Regions from separate parts of the Clostridium aquiflavi genome, predicted to be linked through region 2. Evidence: riboswitches for the same ligand, from Rfam matches in the RefSeq annotation. Region 2 holds a riboswitch; each other region holds the start of a gene.
What was found. Region 2 has a riboswitch for lysine ahead of lysA (diaminopimelate decarboxylase). Riboswitches for the same ligand answer to the same signal wherever they lie in the genome.

Region 1 (7,968 bases), on a different contig from region 2:
TCTATTCCATCTTTAAAAAATTTTTCTACATCTTCAATATATTTTAAACTTGTAAAAAATCCTTCTTTTTCTGCCATTTTTCTAGCTTCATCTTCTGTTAAGTTAGGATTAAAAGTCAAAGTTCTAAACACAACCTCTTGAAGTGCCTCTTCTCTTGTAGATGTAGTAAATACACCTTTATCCGTAAATATACGCGCTGGTAATTTATTTTCATCTAATATCTCTATTATTTGTTTTACATACTTTTCGTTTATATTTATTACCTTTAAAATATTACCATCTTCATCTCTATACTCTGCTCCATTAGAAAGAATACATTGACATTTTATATTATGCTTATCTAATATGCCTTTAACACTATCGTACTCTCTACCTGTAGATATTGTAAATATTATTCCAGCCTCTTCTGCTTTTCTAATTGCATCAACTGTTTCTTCATCTATATCATGGTTATTATTTAATAAAGTACCATCCATATCTGATGCTATAAGTTTTATCATTAGAATCACTCCATTCTCAATATAGTTTATTATCCTTAATATATAGTATCATGTATTCTGCATAAAATTATATAATAATTAAAATTTTTCTTACTATATTAAAATTGTCTTCTAAATTTAAGTCTATTTAAGAGTCTTCTGTATATCTGATATTATTATCTCTTCAGTTAGGTGATAACGTTCATATAGCTCTTCTAATGGTACACTGTCAGTAAATTCTTTTGAAGCACCAAAGTTTAGTACTTTCATTTCTTTATCTCCATAGAACCTTGAAATTTTTTCTCCAAATCCCCCATCAAGTATTCCATCTTCTAATGTTATTACTAGCTTATGATTATCTAATAATTCATTTAATAGATCTTTATCTATTCCACTTATGAATCTAGGATTAATTAATGTAGCATTTATTCCTGTTGATTCTTTTAATCTCTTTTGTACCTTTTCTCCAAGATCATAGAAACTTCCAAGAGCAATGATTGCTACTTCATTTCCATCTTTAACCTTCTTATAAGTGTTTAACTTATCAAAGTTAGGTTCAATTTTAACTCCGCTTGATACTACAGTCATATTTGGAACACGTATTGCTACTGGATATTTATCTTGTTCTATTCCCCATTCCATCATTGCAATATATTCTTCTTTGTTTGTTGGTGCAAGATATACTATATTAGGAATATTAGATATTAATGGTATATCAAATATTCCAAGATGTGTTACATCTCCACCACTTATGCCTCCACCATGAACCATAATAAGTGCCGAATTATTATTTATAGCAAGATCTTGAGATAATTGATCATAAGTTCTTTGGATAAATGAACTTACAAAAGATGCAACTGGCTTGCCTCCTTGTGATGCTATTCCTGATGCCAGTGCTATAGCATGTTCCTCTGCTATTCCAACATCTATAAATTGATCTTTAAATTCATGTCTAAATGAACTTAAACCTACTGAAGCTGGGGTAGCAGCTGTTATTGCTACAATACTGCTATCTTTTCTTGCTTTTTGTGATAAAATTTCTCCTGCAATATTTCCATATGTCTCACTAGCACTTTTCACTAAAGATTCTTTGGTTTTTAAGTCAAATGGCATTACCCAATGAAAAGCTTCTTTGTTTTGCATTGCATCTTCATATCCTTTTCCTTTAACTGTATGCATATGAACTACAACTGGATGATCTATATCTTTAACTTTTGAAAATGTTTCAATTAATGATTCAATATCATTTCCATCTTTAACATAATGATAATCAAATCCTAAAGATTTAAAAAAATTATTTTCTGCTTTTCCATTAGTTTTACGAAGTAAAGCTAAATTTTGATAAAGTCCACCATAATTTTCTGCTATAGACATATCATTATCATTTACAAGTATTATTATATTTTTTCCTGATGCAGATGCATTATTTAAGCCTTCATAAGCTTCTCCCCCACTTAAAGATCCATCACCTATAACAGCTATAATATTTTCCGTATTTCCCTTTACATCACGTGCTTTTGCCAATCCACACGCTAAACTAATTGAAGTTGATGTATGCCCCACTGTAAAGAAATCATATTCACTTTCATTTTGTGAAGTATATCCTGTAACACTTTTATATTCATCTGGATTTGTAAATGCATTTTTTCTTCCAGTTAAAATTTTATGTGTATATGATTGATGTGAAACATCATAAACAATCTTATCTATTGGTGAATTAAATACACAATGAAGTGCTATTGTTGCTTCAACCATACCTAAGTTTGATCCAAAGTGTCCACCAGTCTTACTTACTCTTGTTATTAAAATTTCTCTTATTTCATTAGATAATAATTTTAATTCCTCATTATTAAGTCCTTTTAAGTCTTTTGGCTCATTAATTCTATTTAAAATATTCAATGACATACTAATGCCTCCTAATTTTTTTAAGTTTTAAAGCAGTAATGCTTGCTATGTTGATTAGTATAAAACTTAGAGTTAACTCTAAGTCAATAGATAATTTCTAATAATTATTTTTTCTAACTTTTTCTTTACTTAGAGTTGACTCTAATTGGTATAATATAATATCACTTATTTTTAGGAGGTAACATAATGCCATATACTATTAAAGAAGTAGCTGAAAAATATAACTTATCAGTTCATACTCTTCGCTATTATGAAAAAGAAGGTTTACTTCCATTTATTGAACGTAATAAACAGGGTAATAGAATTTTTAGTGATAAGGACTTGGAATGGCTTAATATAATATGTTGTTTAAAAAATACTAATATGCCAATAGCTAAAATCAAAGAATACGTTGATTTATGCATAGAAGGTCCTGAAACCATTTGTAAGCGTGAAGATATACTTTTAAGACATAAAAAATATATAGAAAGTGAAATAGAAAATTTTAATTCATATCTTAGAGTTGTAGATAATAAGATAAATCATTATATTAAAGAACAAAAGTCTATAATTTGTAAGTAAAAGTATAGATTTTTTTCTAAATATAATTTAAATGTTAAAATTGAGAAAATAGTTTAATTATTAGTTTAGCTATAAAAATCCACGATAATATAATCAAAACATTACCGCGGATTTTATAGTTTATTCTAAAAAATCATCTTTATTTTTCTTTTCATAGCTGCCATACATTAACCACGCAACTACTGAGAAGATTAAGGGGCCAGCTACACTCCAAATTGTTGTTTGCATATCCCCTTCTATAGCTGGCTGTATTATACAAAATAAATTAGCGAGTCCTACTGTTAAAACAACTATACAAGTCCAAAAATTTGCAATTCCTTGAGTTTTGAACACTACGAATGGTTTATTGATTTCTGTTTTCTTCTTAAAATACGGGAATGCAAGAGCTATGAACACATATGGCAGTGTCATAGCTACGTTAGTCATGGAAACAAGTATATTGAAGAATGCAGCCATTGAGCTTCCTCCAAAAGCTACCAATCCTATCATTACACAAACTATGGTAGCTTGAATCCACATAGCATTAATAGGCAATCCGTGTTTAGTTTCTCCAATTTTTCCAGGCCATAATTTAGTAGGTGTGCCTTCAATTATCTGCTTTAATGGTGAATACATAAGTGTAAAAAATGCGCCGGATAATGCTAGAAACATTGAAAGTCCAACATATCTTGCAACCCCCTTACCTAAAACTATAGCCATGTTCTCGCTTGCTCCAAAAGCTGTACCAAGTGAATATCCCAGATTAGACATAACTATATAACTTGCATTTCCCAGATTAACTTCCTTAATCCCCATTACACTTTCCCAATTAGTAAATACACCAATGAACAGTATTCCTAATGAATATCCTACTGAGATTATAGCTGCTGAAATAAGAATTCCTTTGGGAAAAATTTTTTCTGGCTTTTCAGTTTGATCAACTAATCCACCCACAGCCTCTATTCCTCCATAAGCGAATAGAGCATATACTACAAATGCTAACGAAGCAATTATATCTCCAATATATTTAGGATTTGGCGTTTGTGTAAATGATTTAACTCCTTCAATTGGCTCAGCTAAATTTCCATGGTTCCCTAAAAATACTGCTATAGCACCAGTCCAAAGGAATATATTCAATAATAAAACTGCTGTTCCACCTAATGATGTTACTTTCTTTATCTTATCCATCCCTTTGGTTGATGTATAAGTTACTACTAGTATCCATATAATTCCTAAAACTCCCAAAACTTGTGGTCCTTGAATACCAAATAAAGCCCAGCTTTGTGTTGTATCTTTTCCGAATATAGCATTTGATACTGGAATCCACATACCAGATGCAACGTTAACCATCCAAGTTACATAAGAAAAATACCACATAAATGTTCCTATGAATGCGAATCTTGGTCCAATGGATTTCTTCATCCATGAATAGATTCCACCTTTTTCATCCTTAAAAGCAGAACCAAATTCAGCTACCATTAATGCAAACGGAACAAAAAAGGTTATTCCTGAAAAAATGTACCAAGGAATAGCTGCATAACCCATCTTGTAAAATGATCTTGGAATATTGTTAAATCCATAAACAGATGTAAAAATCATTAATATCAAAGGTACCAAGGTTAATTTTTTTGTTGATTTTACGCTTGACTTCATTTTTTTCCTCCTTATTTTAAATTTGTTAAATATTTTCTTTCATATTTTCTAAACTGTTGTTTTATTTCAATTACAACAACAATACTTTTTCCATATTACATTATTTTTATGTATCAACTCTAATAACTAAATTGCACCACATAGAATTCATATAACTAAGAAGAAAAATCTCTCAATATTATTATATAATGTAAATACATTATTTTTTATTGACTTATTTATAATTTTACGCCATAATTATGTATGAATTAAAAAGTAAATAACTTAGATAGAGGCGCGAAATTTAATAGTAGTATTATGGAGGTAAGCTCAATGAAGTAATACGAAAGGAACTTTCGCCGAAGTAAATAGTTGATTGCTTTCATGCTATTTACTGGTCTTATGTAAAATATATATAAGACTGTCACAAATTATTTTGTGGAGAGCTATTTTCAATGGAAATTTACGATATTGTAATATTTATTTAAATATACAACTTTCGTATTTATGTCATGAGTATATGCTCATGGCATTTTTTATTGTTTAAAGCACATAAAAAAATCGCCAAGGCCACTGTGGAAACGTCGATTTTTTAGCCATGCACCCTTTCCAAACGCAGTGCAGGAATAATGGTGCGGCATTGGTCTATTATTTTTTCATGTGCCTAAATCTTTATATTATCTTAGTTACTTACTTATGGAAATTTAAACCATAAGGAGGATAAAAAAATGAGTGAAGAAAAAAATGAATTAAAAAGAAGTTTAAAAGCAAGACACTTAAACATGATAGCAATAGGTGGTTCTATTGGTACTGGTATATTTCTTGCAATGGGTGATACCTTACATGTAGCTGGACCCGGCGGTGCATTGGTAGCTTATGGATTAGTTGGCATCATGGTATACTTTTTAATAACTAGCTTGGGAGAAATGGCAACTTATATGCCAATTGCTGGCTCTTTTAGTTCCTATGCTAATAAATTTATTGATCCAGCACTTGGATTTGCCCTTGGATGGAACTATTGGTACAACTGGGCTATAACAATAGCAGCAGAAATGGTTGCCGGTTCTTTAATTATGAAGTATTGGTTTCCAAATGTAAATGCATTATTCTGGAGTATATTATTTTTAACAATAATAGTAGGTTTAAACATTTTATCATCAAAAGCATATGGTGAATCAGAATTTTGGTTTGCTGGAGTTAAAGTAGTTACAGTTCTTATATTTTTAGTAATAGGTGTTTTAATGATTTTAGGTATAATGGGTGGAAATGAAATAGGATTTCATAACTATACTATAGCTGATGGTCCATTTCATGGAGGTATTAAGTCTATATTTTCTATATTCTTAATTGCAGGTTTTTCTTTTCAAGGAACTGAACTTATAGGAGTTGCTGCTGGTGAAAGTGAAAATCCTGAAAAAACTATACCCAAAGCTATACATTCAATATTTTGGAGAATATTAATATTTTACTTAGGAACAATAATTGTCTTAGGTGCTATAATACCATTTACTAGTGCAGGACTTGATACAAGTCCCTTTACAATGGTATTTGAAAGAGCTGGTATAGCAGGAGCAGCTTCCTTAATGAATGCAGTTATATTAACTTCTGTATTATCTGCTGGTAACTCTGGCATGTATGCATCAAGTAGAATGCTTTTTTCCATGGCTAAAGAGGGTATGGCCCCTAAAATATTTGCTAAAACCAATAAAAAAGGAGTACCTGTAAATGCTGTACTTTTAACTACATTAATTGCTTCAGCTTGTTTTTTAACTGGTATATTTGCTGAAAGTACCGTTTATGTTTGGCTTGTTGCTGCATCTGGTCTTGCTGGATTTATAGCTTGGGTAGGTATAGCCATATGTCACTATAGATTTAGAAAAGCATTTATTCACCAAGGTAAGGATTTAAAAAGTTTAAAATACAAAGCTATATTATATCCATTTGGACCTATATTAGCTTTAATAATGTGTACAATCATAATGTTGGGACAAGGCTACTCATGTATAAAACCCGATGGAATTGATTGGCAAGGTTTAATTGCATCTTATATAGGAATTCCCCTATTTCTTGCATTGTATATAGGTTATAAAATTAAACATAAAACTAAAGTTATTTCTTTAGATGATGTTAATTTAAATTTCTCTGAAAATAATAATGATTTAGAGGAAGTTAAATTCAAAACATCAGAATCAGTATAATTGACATAATAAAATTTAAATGTAAAAACCCACGGCTAAGTTTAATGAACTGCACCCTTTATAAAAACAGTTTTATTATTTTAACTGTCTACTATAAAGGAAGCATATCATAATTAATCGTGGGTTTCTTGTTTGATGCCATCATGACCTTTAAAATCCATCACCAAATAAATCAATTGTATCTAATTCTATAAAATATCTGTTGAACTTTAATGAGTATGCACTCCTGTAAATCCATCTTCATGTATATGATCTATTCCAAGTCCTTTAATATGTTCATGTGTGTGCATAAATGATACTTGTAATTTTTTATTTACAGGGTTAACTCCCACATATGCGTTTACACCAAACACGTCTTTTAACATTTCAGAATTTATCACTTCTTCTACTGTTCCAAAATTCTTTATCCTTCCATCTTTCATTACAATTAAATAATCACAATACATAGATGCTAGATTCATATCATGTATAGCTGCTAACGTAGTTATATTAAGACTTTTAACTAAGTCCATAATTTGTATCTGATATCCTATATCTAAATGATTTGTTGGTTCATCTAATATTAAAAATTTAGTATTTTGAACTAAAGCCCTTGCTATTAATGTTCTTTGTTTCTCTCCACCTGATAAATGAGAAAAACTCCTCTTACTATAGCTTTCTAAGCCTACCTTTTTTAGCATTTCTCGAACCATCTGTAAATCATCTTTAGAGTAATCTTCAAAAACAGATTTATATGGATATCTTCCCATCTTTACTATTTGCTCAACAGTAAAATCAAAGTGAGTATTACTTTCTTGAGCTAAAACTGCAATTTCTTTTGCACAATCTTTATGTTTCATCTTATCTAATTCTTTATTATCTAATAATACACTTCCACTTGATGGTTTATAGAGTCTGTATATATTTTTAAGTACTGTAGATTTTCCTGAACCATTAGGACCTATAATTCCTACAAATGAACCTTTTTTAATCTCAAAAGATATGTCTTTTAATATTTCTTTTTTCTCTATATTAAACCTTAAATTTCTAACCTGTACTTTAAACATTACTCTTTTCCTCCAAACGAATAGTTTTTCTTAGAAATTAAGTATAAGAAAAATGGACCTCCAACTAATGAAGTTATTATTCCTATAGGTATTTCTATTGGTGGGAAAAGCCCTCTAGCTATAATATCTACTGTTATTAAAAATATAGCACCTATTAATGATGAAAGT
Region 2 (7,968 bases):
TGTCTTGTATAACTTTTATTTAACTAGTAAAACTATAATATGTAGAACTAAAATCAGCAAAATTAATTTAAAATATAACAAAAACTTTAAATTTTTTTAATGAACATAAGTCGAAAATATCTGTGTATAACTTTGTGGATTAAATATTTTAATGTACATAGGTGAAACGCTTATAAACCTAACCAAAACAGGGGTGTACACATTTTGTGGATTGAATAATTGCCTGTTGATAAATATGGGGATAAATAAAAGTAGACAAAATATAGGTACCTCAATATATAGCATGTACCAAATAAAATGTAACTATATATAGAAATGTGTAAAAATTAATACGATACCATATTATTAAAAGTTAGATGTAAGGATAAAAAATATGCATAATAAATATTTATTAACAATATTCACAAAACTGTGGATAAAACATGTGGATAATGTGCATAAGTTATTATAAATGCTGTGAATATTATATAAAACGTGTATAAAATTCAGAGATATAAACAAAAAATTATTAAATTTATTTAATTATTTAATTTAAGTAGTAAAAATATCTTTAAGAAATTACATGATAAAGAGTATAATATATTTAATAAAAAAGTTAATATAGGATTAGCTTAAAGTGGATTACTTTAATTTATATAAATTAATATATAGTATTTTTAAACTGTAATCTTATTTATAACTTTTGTAATTCTTAATAGAGGGGGAATAAAAATGGCATCAAAAGAGCCAAAGTTAGTTCCAGAGATAAAGGGGACATTAAGAAATCATGTAGTTGAAGTTCCTTCTGTAATTAGAGATTGTGGTGGAATTAAAATTTTTGGTAAAAGGATAAAATCATTATTATTTAGTACAGATGTTGCTGTAATTAGAAATACTAATGCAGATGCAATTATTGCTGTATATCCATTCACACCTCAGCCACTAATAACACAAGCACTTGTAATGGCAGCTGATGTACCAGTTTTTTGTGGAGTTGGTGGTGGTATAACTCAAGGAAAAAGGGTTATAAATTTAGCTATGGATGCAGAGTTTAAAGGTGCAATGGGTGTTGTAGTAAATGCACCTACTTCAAATGAAATAATAAGAAAAATAAGAGCTACTATTGATATACCTGTTGTAGTAACAGTTGTATCAGAAGATGAAAATATTACTGAAAGAATAGAGGCAGGCGCAACGATATTAAATGTCTCTGGAGGTAAAAATACAGCTCAAATAGTGAGAAACATAAGAAGCAGATATCCTGAATTTCCTATTATTGCAACTGGTGGACCAACAATTGCATCAATAAAGGAAACAATAGAAGCAGGGGCAAATGCTATAACTTATACTCCACCATCATCTGCAAGTATAATGGGAGATTTGATGGACAAATATAGGAACGAATAAAAAACTATGATTTGTAGTTAATGAGTTTAACAAATTATTTGATAATTATTACAAAATTTTTAATAAATTAATAAAGTTAAAAAATATAGGTTGAAAAGTATTGAAATAGATTAAATTTGTGATATGATATCTTTAACAAAAATAATAAAATTTAATATAATGAAATATAGAATAAGGTACATTTGAAAAATATACGACACACATTTGGTCTATTATTTTCTTTCATGTGCCTAAAACCTAGGGTAGAGGTGCTGTAATGATGAGTATTTATAAGGAGTCGGCAGATGATGATTTATAAAGAAAGGTGTTATAGCCGAAGAAATAATTTTTATGCAAATAATTATTTCTGGGTATGTATAAAATATGTACATAACTGTCACTAACTGTGGAGAGCTACAAGGTGAAATAGTTGCGATATAATTAGTAAAGTTAAATCAAAATTTATATTTTTAGATTTAGTTTGTATTAGTTATAATAATTATAGTATTAAAAAATACTATTTAATGATTTTAGCAATAAGCGATAAGCAACAAAAATCCTAATTAAGTAGACTCTACCTGTCGCAGATTAATATCTGTGACTTTTGTTTTTAGACAAATTTTTGGAGGGTAGAAAAATGAAATTATTTGGAAGTATGAAAATTGATAACAATGAATTAATAATTGGGGGAATTAAATCTACTGAGTTAGTAAAGGAATATGGTACACCATTATATGTTATGGATGAGGGTTTAATAAGACAAAACTGTAATGAGTATTATAAATATTTTAAGTGTGATAATTCGTCAAATAGAGTTGCATATGCAGGTAAAGCATTTCTAACTATTGAAATGTGTAAAATAATAAATGAAGAAAATTTATCACTAGATGTTGTATCTGGAGGAGAACTTTTTACAGCTCATAAAGCAGGTTTTCCTTTAGAAAAAGTAATATTTCATGGAAATAATAAAACATTAGACGAAATTGAACTAGGGGTTAAACTAGGAGTTGGAAGATTTGTTGTTGATAACTATTATGAAATGGAAGCTTTAAATAGAATTGCAGCAAGTTATAATAAAGTTCAAAAAATATTTTTGAGAATAACACCTGGAATAGAAGCGCATACTCATGAGTATATAAAAACAGGTCAAGTGGATTCTAAATTTGGATTTGCACCTGTTGCTAATATGATAGAAGATGCTATAGAAAAATCAATAGGGCTTACTAATATTGAACTATCAGGACTACATTGTCATATAGGATCTCAAATATTTGAGATTAAACCATATGAGGATGCAGTAGAAATTATGCTAGGTTTAATAAAAAAAATTCAACAAAATACAGGTTATTTAATAAAAGAACTAGATTTAGGTGGTGGATTTGGTATATACTATAATACAGGAGATAAACCAAAAACAACTGAGGAGTATTGTAAAGCAATATTGAACAAGGTTGATGAGGTTTGTTCTAGAACAGGTCAATCAAAGCCATCGTTAATAATAGAACCAGGTAGAAGTATCGTTGGAAATTCAGGTATAACTTTATACACTGTAGGAGCAATAAAAAATATTCCTGGAGTGAGAAAGTATATATCAGTAGATGGTGGTATGTCAGATAATATAAGACCGGCTTTATATCACGCTGAATATGAATGTATGTTAGCAAATAAAGTTGAGAAAGACCTAAAAGAGAAGGTAACTATTTGTGGTAAATGTTGTGAATCAGGAGATATATTATTAAATGATATTAATATTTCAGCACCACAGTCAAATGATATTTTAGCAGTTATGACAACAGGTGCATATGGATATTCAATGTCTAATAATTATAATAAGATTCCAAGACCACCAGTAATAATGGTAAAAGATAATAAAGAAAGACTTATATGTAGAAGAGAAACCTATGAAGATCTTATACAAAATGAAGTTATTTAATAATTATCTTTTAATAAATTAGCTTTTTATTAATATTCTTTCCCAAGATAATATATATATCTTAGTGTGTATCAAATTGATTTATTAATTTTGATACACATTTTTTATTTTACAAGGAATTTTTCTGCTATCAACATGCTGTTAGCCTTATTTTAAAGTAATAAATTTGTTATAAATCCTTAATGCTTCAATATAATACTTTATGTTATACTATTAAGATAAAATAATTCTAACATTACATAGTGTATTTATAAAAATAATGTAGTTAGTTTATATTTCAAAAAGTATAGTAGTATATATGGAATTTCAGAAAGGTGGAATTTATATGGAAGATAGTAGTAAAAATAGTTTTTTTAAAGAATGGGGTTTAACAATTATAAGTGCCGTAGTAATAGGATTATTAGTATGGAAATTTTTAATTTATACTGTATGGATTACAAGTGGATCAATGATACCAACCTTAGAAGTTAAGGATAGACTTGTTGCAACAAGAGTTCATAATCCTGAAAATCTAAAGAGAGGCGATATTGTTATATTTGATTCTGATGAGCTTAAAGAGATTCTTATAAAAAGACTTATAGGGCTTCCAGGAGATCATATAGAAATAAAAAATGGAATAGTAAGCGTAAATGGAGAACAATTAGCAGAAGATTATGTTAAGAATAATGAAGACTATGATAGAATATTTGATGTTCCAGAAGGAGAATATTTCTTTTTAGGAGATAATAGAGCAAATTCAGATGATTCTAGATACTGGAAAAATCCGTATATAAAAAGCGAAAAAATACAAGGAAAAGCTAAAGTAAAAATATATCCTATAAGTGACTTCAAAGTGTATAAATAGTTGATAAATTGCTAATTAATTATAAAGGGACTTTAATTATTGGGGTTCTTAAAGGAGAATGGGTTTATGGAAAAAAGTAATAAGATAAAAAAAGAAAATTTTTTTACTGAATGGATAGTGCCTATATTTGCAGCAGTGGTGATAGCATTTTTGGTGAATAAATTTTTAGTTTATAATGTATATATTCCAAGTGAATCAATGGTTCCAACATTAAATATAGGAGATAAATTATTTGTAACTAAAATTTACAATTTAGATAAGATAGAACATGAAAATATAGTTGTATTTTATTCAGATGAACTTCAACAGACACTAATAAAAAGAGTTATAGGACTTCCAGGAGATCATATAGAGATAAAGGATGGAATCGTAAGTGTGAATGGAGAAAAACTAGTTGAAAATTACGTGAAAAATAATGAGGACTATGATGGTACATTTGATGTTCCTGAAGGAAAATACTTCTTTTTAGGAGATAATAGAGCAAGATCAAATGATGCTAGAAGATGGATTAATCCGTACATAGATGGAGAGGATATAAAAGGAAAGGCACAGGTTAAGATTTGGCCTTTTAAAGACTTTGGTCGCTTGAATTAATAGTACTTATTTTATAATAATATGATATACTAGTTGTTAAGATGTTTTATTTAGATTAAGGCTAAATTTCGAGTTATATTTTATATAAAAAATAACTTAAAATATAGTGAAAATAAAGAGAGGGTATTTATAATATGGGGAATAAATATATAGTTGATAGAATTGAAGAAAACCATGTCATACTTGAATCGTTCAATGGAGATATGCTAGAAACTACGATTTCCAAGACTAAAGGTGACATAAAAGATGGAGATATTTTGATTAAAAACGGAGATATATTTATTATAGATGTTGAAGAAACATTAAAAAGAAAAGAAGCAATAAACAATATGATGAAAAATATGTGGAAATAAGGTTTTTTAGATATTTTCGCAAATTATAAGGAAAGGATGATACTATGCAAGGTAACAATAAAAAGAAGAAAAATGGATATATTACAATGGTAATATATTTTTTACTAGTTTTTATGTTTATAAGTACTGCAAACTATATTAGAGAAGCAGCAACTACAAAACAAATATCATATGATGAATTTTATGAAATGATAGATCAAAATAAAATATCACAGGTAGTTATAACAGGAGAAAATTTAATAATTACACCAGCAGATAGTAGTGAATTTAAAGGAAAGACTTTATATACAGCTAATATTAAGGATGAAAATTTAATAAATAAATTAAGAAATTCAAATCCTAAAATAAAATTTACAGGTAAAAATCCAAAACAAAGTCCTATTATGGATTTTGCAATTAGTTGGATTTTACCAATGTTATTGTTTTTCGTTATGTGGAAATTCTTATTCTCTAGAATGGGAGGCGGCGGCATGGGCGGCGGCGGCGGAATCATGGGAATTGGAAAAAGTAATGCTAAAGTTTATGTAGAAAATGAAATTGGAGTAACATTTGATGATGTTGCAGGTCAAGAAGAAGCTAAAGAGTCATTAAAAGAAGTAATAGACTTCTTAAATTGTCCTAAAAGATATACAGAAATAGGTGCTAAATTACCTAAAGGAGCTTTACTTGTAGGACCTCCAGGAACAGGTAAAACACTTATTGCCAAGGCAGTAGCTGGAGAAGCTAAAGTACCATTTTTCTCACTTTCAGGTTCAAGTTTTGTTGAAATGTTTGTTGGAGTTGGAGCTTCAAGAGTTAGAGAATTATTTAAAGAAGCAGTAACTAAAGCACCATGTATAATATTTATAGATGAAATAGATGCTATTGGTAAAAGCAGAGATAATCAAATGCAAAGCAATGATGAAAGAGAACAAACATTAAATCAATTACTTTCTGAAATGGATGGATTTGATTCGTCAAAGGGAATAGTTATACTTGCAGCTACTAATAGACCAGAAATATTAGATAAAGCTCTTTTAAGACCAGGTAGATTTGATAGAAGAGTAATAGTTGATAGACCTGACTTTAAAGGTAGAGAAGCTATTCTTAGAGTTCATGCTAAGAATGTTAACTTAGGAGATGATGTTGATCTTGATGAGATAGCAAAGGGAACTCCAGGTGCTGTAGGAGCAGATCTTGCAAATATTGTTAATGAAGCAGCTTTAAGAGCTGTAAAAAATAGAAGAAAACTTGTACTTCAAGAAGATTTAAGAGATGCAGTAGAAGTTATAATTGCAGGTAAAGAAAAGAAAGATAGAATATTATCTAAAAAAGAAAAGGAATTAGTAGCATTCCATGAAGTAGGTCATGCACTTGTGGCAGCATTACTAGAAGGCTCTGATCCTGTTCATAAAATAACAATAGTTCCTAGAACAATGGGAGCATTAGGTTATACGATGCAACTTCCAGAAGAAGAAAAATATCTTATATCTAAAGAAGATTTAATGAACCAAATTACAGTTATGTTAGGTGGTAGATCTGCTGAAGAAGAAGTATTTAATGTTGTCTCAACAGGTGCTTCAAATGACATTGAAAGAGCAACTCAATCAGCTAGAAGTATGGTTTCAGTATATGGTATGAGTGATAGATTTGATATGATGGCACTTGAATCAGTACAGAATAGATATTTAGATGGAAGAGCAGTTAGACATTGCAGTGAACAAACATCAACAATGTTAGATGAAGAAACATTAAAGATAATAAGAGAAGCTCATGAAAAAGCTAGAAAAATACTTAGGGATAATAGAGATTTATTAGATAAAATTTCAAATATATTATTAGATAAAGAAACTCTTTTTGGTGAAGAATTCATGGAAATGGTTTATGAGAAATATCCCGAAATGAAAGAAAAGAAAGAAAAACAATTAAAAGAAAAAGAGTTAAAAGATAAAGAACAAAAGGAAAAGCAAAAAAAGAAACAAGAAGAGTTTGAGAGAATAAGAAAAGAAAATGAAGAAAAAGAAAAATCAGAGTTTTTTAAAAAAGTTGGAATAAATGTAAACAAAAAAATTGATGATTCAACTAAAGTTGAAGATACTTTAACTAAGGAAATATCTGAGGACACAAAGTAATCAGAAGATGAAAAATAATATCTTTAAACATAATTAAAATAAAAACTCTAGTGTTTAATAGTAAGGTTTAGATTGATTTAGCTTAAAAAATAAGTTGAATTATCTGAACCTTATGTTTTCAAATCAAGAAAATTTACTTTAGGAAGCAAGGGGGACAATTAATTTGAATCAAAATTTAGAATTTTTAATGGAACAAAATAAGTTAGAAGAAGTTGAAAAAATTTTAAGCGGTGAAATACTTAATTATCTGCAAAAAAGAAAAGATATAACTAATCAAATTCTGCAATCAAGAAAAAAATTTATTGAAGAATATAAAGATGATGAAGATCAAGTTATAGATTACTTTGACCATGAAAATTACGTAAAAGAAGAAGCTTATAAGACAATAGATAAAAGATTAAAAGAATTTACTAGTTTAAAGGAAGTACCTTATTTCGGTAAAGTAACTTTTATGGAAGATGGAAATTTACCAGAAGAACTTTATATAGGTAGATATGGTTTAACTGTAGAAAAAACTTATGAATCTGTAGTTGTGGACTGGAGAGCTCCTATTGCATCATTATTTTATAAAGGTATATTAGGAAAGTCTAGTTATACGTGTCCAACAGGAGAAATTGATACAGATATACTTTCTAGAAGACAAATAATAATAAAAAAAGGTGAACTTAAAGGTATATTTGATTCAGAAGTAGATGTTAAAGATGAAATACTTCAAATGGTTCTTACTGAAAATTCATCTGATAAACTCAAAGATATAGTAATGTCGAT
Region 3 (7,968 bases), on a different contig from region 2:
TAGTTAAATATCAAGTATTAATAGTTTGACACTTATTTGTATACCCCTTAAAATTATAAGATAGTAAATAATTAGGGGGATTATATGGAAGTATTATTAATAATATGTCCACTTGTATTTTTAGCGGGAATTATTGATGCTGTAGCAGGTGGTGGAGGTATAATATCTTTGCCTGCATATATTTTTGCTGGAATACCAATTCATATTGCATATGGAACTAATAAATTTGCAAGTTGTATTGGTACTTCTGTTTCATCAATAAAATTTTTTAGAAGTGGAAACATAAAAATAAAGCCAGCATTATTATCTGCAGCAGGAGCATTAATAGGATCGTGGTTTGGGGCACAAATAGTATTATTGCTAAATGAAAAATATTTAAATTATTGTTTAATAATAATTTTACCTATTGTTTCATTATTTTTATTGTTTAATAGAAATTTTGGGATTAAGAATAAAAAAGAAATATCTAATAAAAAATTGTACATGTTATCTTTTATTATTGGGTTGTTTTTAGGTGCATATGATGGATTTTTTGGGCCAGGAACAGGAACTTTTTTAGTTATATGTTTTACAGGAATATTGGGATTTAATCTTATAACTGCATCTGGAAATGCTAAAATTGTAAATTTAGCCTCTAACTTTTCGGCATTAATAGCATATATATTAGGTGGGAAAGTTATGTTCTCTATTGGAGTACCAGCAGCTGTATGTGCAATAGTTGGTAATTATTTAGGTGCCCATTTAGCTATTAAAAATGGCGACAAAATAATAAAGCCAATAATATTTGTAGCTATTGGTTTATTATTTATAAAAGTTATACTTGATTTAATATAAAAGTTATTATGTTTTTAAACAGTGTTAAGTTTTAATATAAGAATATTAAAAATAGAATTACATAATAGAAATGTTAAACGATATTAATTATAAGTTATATTGAAAATAGAGCTTATAATTAATATCGTTTATATTTTTACAAATATATTATTTCTAAGTCATCTGGAACATATATATATCCATTAAACTCTTCTTTACCTTCATTAAGATATGATTCTTTTCTATGTGATAAATCTTTATCTTCAGTATGATACAGTATAACATTTTTTACAGCTAAGATTTTAGCATTATTACAAGCATCTTTTACAGTTGCATGATGTTTTTCATATGGTTTAAAGATTTCTTTTTGAGAATATAAACAAAATGCTTCATGAAATAAATAATCTACATTTTCACAAAAATCTCTCACCACTTCTCTATATGGTTCATCTCCTAGAAAAGTTAAAGTTTTACCATTTGATAAAAAAGTTTTGAATCCAAACTGCAATTCTTTAGTGCTATGTATATCAAAAAATATTGTTCTTCGTCCTAATATATTAACTTCAGTATTATTTTCAATTTCATTAAATATTATTTTATCATCAAATAGTTTTAAAAATTTATTTTGAAGTACATAAGAACAAATCGTTTTAATAGCCTCAATAGATTTTTTAGTACAATAAATATTAAAAATCCCATCATATTTATCATTTAACATTCCATTTGCTACTGAACGAATTACCCACACACTTCCTAGCACATGATCATTGTGATTATGAGATATAAACATATTATGTATTTGATTTATATTTATGTTTGCTTTTTCAAGATTTGACAATATGGTATTTCCACCACCTGCATCTATAAGAAAATGCTCATTATCTTTTGATAAAGTGAAACAAGTATTATAGCATTTGGTTACCATAGCAGATCCAGTACCAAGCATAGTTATAGATTCCATAAGATTTCATCCCCTTATAATTCATTATTTAAGACAATATAATTATAAAGTTTATATGTATTTATAACAATAAGGCACATGAAAATAAATAATAAGTCTAAAGTTGCAATGGATATTTGTCATCAGGCAAGAAGGTGAATTGTTCATTAAATATATTAATAAAAGAAAAAAATGTATTCCTGAAATAGTTCAAGCTACGAGGGATAAAGATAGTGTGTCCTTCCATTTAATAATAAGGGGAACTTAAATATAAAACCTCTAAGAAAGCACTGCTAGTTCACAAAACAAAAACAATAAATGTAATTATTATATTAAATATATCTTGTAAGTACTTTACAGTAATGTTTAAAAATGATATAATGGTCAAAATGAATACGGAAAACCTAAGGTAGAGGAGCTGTTTATAAATAGTACTTATTTAGAAGTTGGCAAACGTTGACTAATAAGGAAAGGTATAATGGCCGAAGAAATAAATCAAGCAAAAATTTATTTCTGGGTATGTATATAATATATGCATAACTGTCACGCAAGTGGAGAGCTACAAGGATTTACTAAGATGTTATTGTTAAATTTTAATTTAAAGAAATAATATCTTTATAAGCTTTAGCAATGAAACTCTACCCGTTATAGTATTACTATAACGGGTTTTCTTATAGCAATATTTTTAGGGGGAATAATTATGAAAATTAAAGGAATAATAATACCACTTGTAACACCATTTAAAGATAATTGTGTTGATTTTGTTTGCTATAAAAAATTGGTAGATTATTATATAGAACAAGGTGTAGATGGAATAATACCATTGGGAACTACTGGGGAAAGCTCGACAATATCATCTTTTGAGTATAATGAAATACTATCAAAAACAATGGAATATAATAATGGTAGAACAAAAGTTTATGTAGGACTTGGAGGAAATAACACATCTGAAGTAATAAAAAGATTAAAAATAGCTAAAGATAATAATGTTGATGGAATATTATCAGTAGCACCGTATTATTCTAGACCAAATCAAAGAGGAATTTATGAACATTTTAAGAGTATATCTGAATCTACAGATAGAAATATACTAATATATAATATTCCTTATAGAACTGGAGTTAATATAGAAAATGAAACTATATATAAGTTGGCAGAGCTAGAAAATATAGTTGGAATAAAAGATTGCTCGGGAAATATAAGCCAAACTTCAGAGTTATTATTAAACAGACCAAGTGATGATTTTTCAATATTAACAGGAGAAGATGCTCTTTTTTATACTACATTGGCGCTTGGCGGTGATGGTGGAATTTTAGCATCTGCAAGCTTAAACACAAAAAGTTTTATAAAAGTATATAATGATATGAAATCAAATGATTATAAAGAAGCATTAAAAACATGGAGAGAGATTTCCAAGGTTATACCATTATTATTTAATGAACCTAATCCAACTCCATTAAAATATTGTTTAAAAAACATGGGATTAATTGATTCTGATGAAGTTAGATTACCATTAATTAATATAACAGATGAACTTAAGAATAAATTAGATAATATGTTATTTTCTAAATAACTATTTATATAAGGGGCTAGGACAATTAGCAATAAGTAATAAGTAATAAGTAAAAAATATGGGGATATTTTTTAAATAAATAAAATTAAGGAGATAAAATCTCTTTAGTTTTATTTTTTTTGTTAAGTGGCATTTAATTAGAAGCTTCTTCTTTATATTCTCAAATATTTTTGACTATTCAAATATTTAGGAGTAATATAAAAGGGTTGCGTTCAATTTTAAAATAAGTTGAGTTTTTTTATTGATACGTACAATTTAATTAAAAATACTACTAAAATGTAGTTTCAAATAATATGATAGGGGGAGATATAAATAATGTTACCTAAACTACTTACAATGATAAAACAAAAGGATATTACTAAGAATCAGATAGCAAAAGATATTATATCAGGAATTATTGTTGCTATAATAGCCTTACCTTTATCAATAGCGTTAGCGATATCATCAGGAGTATCACCTGAAAAGGGACTTATTACTGCAATTTTTGCAGGCTTTGTAATTTCACTTTTGGGTGGAAGTAAAGTTCAAATCGGAGGACCAACTGGAGCTTTCGTAATTATAATTTATTCTATTATTCAACAGTACGGATTAGATGGATTAATTACAGCTACAATAATGGCAGGAATCATTCTAGTTATAATGGGATTATTAAAATTTGGAACAGTAATTAAATACATACCTCAAACAATAACTGTAGGTTTTACTAGTGGTATAGCAGTAACCTTATTATCCACTCAAATAAAAGACTTTTTTGGATTAACAATAGATAATGTTCCAGCAGAATTTATTCCAAAATGGCAAAGTTATTTTTCACATATGAATACATTAAGTACTTCAACATTATTAATAGGTATATTATGCGTACTTATTATTGCTTTATGGCCAAAAGTTAATAAAACAATACCAGGTTCATTGGTGGCGTTAATTGTATCTACTGTACTAGTAATGGCTTTTAAATTACCAGTAGAAACTATAGGTGATAGATTTAGTACATTATCATCTTCAATACCGATGCCAATGTTACCTAAATTAAGTATAAGCACAATAAATCAATTATTTGCACCAGCGATGACAATTGCTATATTAGCTGGATTAGAATCGTTATTATCAGCAGTAGTAGCTGATGGCATGATAGGAGATACTCATGATTCTAATATGGAGCTTGTTGCACAAGGTATAGGTAATATTGTATCAGGATTATTTGGTGGAATACCAGCAACAGGAGCTATAGCAAGAACAGCAGCAAATGTTAAAAATGGAGGAAGAAGTCCAATTTCAGGTATTGTACATGCTGTAACATTACTAGCTATTATGCTAATTTTAATGCCAATTGCTAAATTAATACCTATGACATCTCTTGCAGCAATATTAGCTGTTGTATCTTATAATATGAGTGAATGGAGAACATTTAAGTCATTATTAAAAGCACCTAAGAGTGATGTTATTGTATTAGTTATAACGTTCTTCTTCACTATAGTGTTTGACTTAGTAGTAGCTATTGGATTTGGAATGCTTATGGCTATGTTCTTATTTATGAAGAGAGTATCTGAAACAACTGCTATTAGAGATTTAGTAGATGAAGAGGTATTTGATGAAGAAGTTTTAGATATGTTAAAAGAAGCTGATGGAAAGATACTTGTTTATCAAGTTGATGGACCATTGTTCTTTGGAATTGTACAAGATTTCTTAATTAAAGTTAATGCTGTTAAATCAACGGCAGAAGTTCTTATATTAGATATGAGACATAGTTATGCAATAGATGCTTCAGCAATAGAGGCATTAGGTAAACTACTTAAACATTGCAGAAAAAATAAAATAAAACTTTTAATAACACATGTTCAAGAACAACCAAGAAATGTTTTAGGAAATATGGGAATTTCAGATGCAATTGGTGAAGAAAATATATACAACACTAAAAGAGAAGCTATAACTGTAGCAAGTGGATATATAAAAAATATATCTAGTTTTGTAAGTTAAATTTTTAAAATAGATCTATATTATACATAATTAGATTAAATGAGATTTAAAAAGTAAAGTATAACATAATGATATACTAAAATAGCAATCTTTAATTTCAACAAATATATTAGATTATAGTATATAAAAACCGTCATAGAAAATAATTATAAAATTATTATCTATGACGGTTTTTAATTTAAATGATTATTTTGTATATATTGAAATATATTTTGATATACATAGTAATCAAAATATAAAAGACATTAGTTCATTTAAAGTCAATTGTAAGTATCTAGTATTGTTATTACTTCATTCAAATGTAAAAGGCATTAGCTTACTTAGAACAGACTATCCATTGCAATCAAATGAAGTAATCTAAAAATATAAAAGACATTAGCTAATTTACAGATAATTAATGAAATGTATTGATATATTAAACAAGATAATATTGGAATTAAATTTTTAGAATTACTAAGTTCAAATACTTAACCCACTTACTTACGAATATAAGAATAACTTTATAAAAGATAGATTATTAGCTAAAATATTTATTCTTAAATTGAAGAGGAGAAATGCGATGTTCTTTTTTAAATAAATTATTATAGTAGTTTTGATTATTAAAACCTACAGTTAGAGATATATCTAGTAATGACATTTCTGTATTAAGCAATAACTCTTCACTTTCTTTTATTCTTAAAGAATTTATATATTGTGTACAAGTTTTACCGATTTCTTTTTTAAATAAACTACAAAAATAGCTTTTATTTATATTTACATGAGAGACTATGTCATCTAAAGTAATATTTTTTTTATAGTTTTCATGTATATATTCTAAGGCTCTTTTTATATGAAAACTATATATTTTATTTATTATATACTCATGTTTATAGATATGCTTATTATTATCAAAATTATATAGTAACTGTATGAGATGAGGTATACAGTGTAATGGTCTATAGATAAACTTTGAATTCTCAATTTTTTCTTTATTAAAAGGTCCTAAAATAAAAAAGAAATTATCATCATTAAATAAATATGGACAAATAGCAAAATTCAAATCAATATATTCTACTATCTGAAAATTGTTTTTTAGATTTTGTTTTTCATATATTAAATTTATTATATGTTTACATATAAAATCTTCATTAGAATCTTCAACATTACCTTTTGATAAAATGATTTTTCCAATAGAATCTACAACTTTTATTGGCATCGATGTACATAAATAAAAGTTTTCAATGATAAACAATAAGTTTTTTTCTTTAGTTTCCAAATGATCCTCCTTTATTATACAAATATAGTTTAAAAAAAATATATATACTTTAAGACATGAACTAAATAAAAATGTATACTAATTGAGAATGATTATTAATTTTAAAAAGATAACCATATTTAAAATTAAAACATTAAAAATATAAATTATACAAAAGAAAACATTAAATTATAAAAATATAATTTAATTATATTACATATGGAGGAAAAATGAAAAAAATATACTTGTTAATATTGTTGGTAATACTGTCAATAGCTTCATTATTTATTGGAGTAAGTGACATATCATTATCAGATATTATTAGTTTAGATAGTGAAAAAATAAACCTTATGTTAATTGGTAGATTACCAAGGCTTATAAGTATAATCTTTGCTGGAATTGGAATGAGTATAAGTGGACTTATAATGCAGCAGATAAGTAGGAATAAATTTGTTTCACCTACAACTGCTGGAACAATAGATTTTGCTAAATTAGGAATATTAGTATGTATGCTTATATTTCCACAGGCAACTATGATGAATAAAATGCTTTTATCATTTACATTTTCAATACTTGGAACACTTTTATTTATGCAAATACAAAAGAAAATAAAGATTAAAAATATAGTTTTTATACCTCTTATAGGTATGATGCTTGGAAAAATAGTTGGTTCAATAACTATGTTTTTCTCTTATAGGTATGATCTTGTTCAAAATATAAATTCATGGATGGAAGGCGATTTCTCATTAATCATGAAAGGGAAATATGAACTATTATATATAAGTATACCTCTTGTAATAATAGCAGCTATATATGCTAATAAGTTTACTATCGCTGGAATGGGAGAGGACTTTTGTACAAATTTAGGAATAAAGTATAATCGTGTTGTTAATTTAGGACTGGTAATAGTGGCCTTAATCTCATCAGTGGTAGTTATAACAATAGGAGCAATACCATTCTTAGGTATTATAGTGCCTAATATAGTGACTATGTATTATGGAGATAATTTAAAAAATGTATTAGGATTTACAGCCTTAATAGGACCTATCTTTTTATTAATATGTGATATTTTAGGAAGACTGATTATCTATCCATATGAAATATCAATAAGCTTAACAGTAGGGGTAATAGGTAGTATAGCATTCCTTTACTTAATATTTAGGAGGTCTGGTTATGAGGCATAATAAGAAATTATTAATACTTAGTTTTTCAGCAATAATACTTTGTGTATTGTTTGTAGTAATAGGATTAAATTCAAATAATCTTTCATATGCACTGTCAAGAAGGATTCCTAAAGTTATAGCAATAGTTTTAACAGGAGCATCTATAGCATTTTCTTCTGTGATATTTCAAACTATAAGTCAGAATCATATATTAACACCTAGTGTTATTGGACTTGATTCATTATATATGTTAATTCAAACAATAATA

Region 1: it holds a riboswitch for lysine, as region 2 does, so the genes downstream of both, RGC78_RS06575 (amino acid permease) here and lysA (diaminopimelate decarboxylase) in region 2, are expected to answer to the same signal.
Region 3: it holds a riboswitch for lysine, as region 2 does, so the genes downstream of both, dapA (4-hydroxy-tetrahydrodipicolinate synthase) here and lysA (diaminopimelate decarboxylase) in region 2, are expected to answer to the same signal.

Annotation. Positions count from the first base shown of each region.
Region 1 covers NZ_JAVJAN010000014.1:23,908-31,875, forward strand. Annotated here, with positions in the region: gene RGC78_RS06555 (Cof-type HAD-IIB family hydrolase) at 1-500, opposite strand, end outside; gene RGC78_RS06560 (1-deoxy-D-xylulose-5-phosphate synthase) at 624-2,384, opposite strand; gene RGC78_RS06565 (MerR family transcriptional regulator) at 2,571-2,945, shown strand; gene yjeM (glutamate/gamma-aminobutyrate family transporter YjeM) at 3,066-4,577, opposite strand; lysine riboswitch at 4,839-5,013, shown strand; gene RGC78_RS06575 (amino acid permease) at 5,285-6,754, shown strand; gene RGC78_RS06580 (ABC transporter ATP-binding protein) at 6,964-7,800, opposite strand; gene RGC78_RS06585 (FecCD family ABC transporter permease) at 7,800-7,968, opposite strand, start outside.
Region 2 covers NZ_JAVJAN010000040.1:123-8,090, forward strand. Annotated here, with positions in the region: gene RGC78_RS13360 (hydrolase) at 712-1,386, shown strand; lysine riboswitch at 1,622-1,790, shown strand; gene lysA (diaminopimelate decarboxylase) at 2,003-3,298, shown strand; gene lepB (signal peptidase I) at 3,624-4,142, shown strand; gene lepB (signal peptidase I) at 4,209-4,736, shown strand; gene RGC78_RS13380 (DUF3006 domain-containing protein) at 4,871-5,089, shown strand; gene ftsH (ATP-dependent zinc metalloprotease FtsH) at 5,134-7,200, shown strand; gene RGC78_RS13390 (HelD family protein) at 7,364-7,968, shown strand, end outside.
Region 3 covers NZ_JAVJAN010000020.1:911-8,878, forward strand. Annotated here, with positions in the region: gene RGC78_RS08530 (TIGR01906 family membrane protein) at 1-3, shown strand, start outside; gene RGC78_RS08535 (sulfite exporter TauE/SafE family protein) at 85-834, shown strand; gene RGC78_RS08540 (MBL fold metallo-hydrolase) at 971-1,774, opposite strand; lysine riboswitch at 2,156-2,323, shown strand; gene dapA (4-hydroxy-tetrahydrodipicolinate synthase) at 2,454-3,326, shown strand; gene RGC78_RS08550 (SulP family inorganic anion transporter) at 3,642-5,303, shown strand; gene RGC78_RS08555 (helix-turn-helix transcriptional regulator) at 5,821-6,558, opposite strand; gene RGC78_RS08560 (ABC transporter permease) at 6,768-7,721, shown strand; gene RGC78_RS08565 (iron chelate uptake ABC transporter family permease subunit) at 7,711-7,968, shown strand, end outside.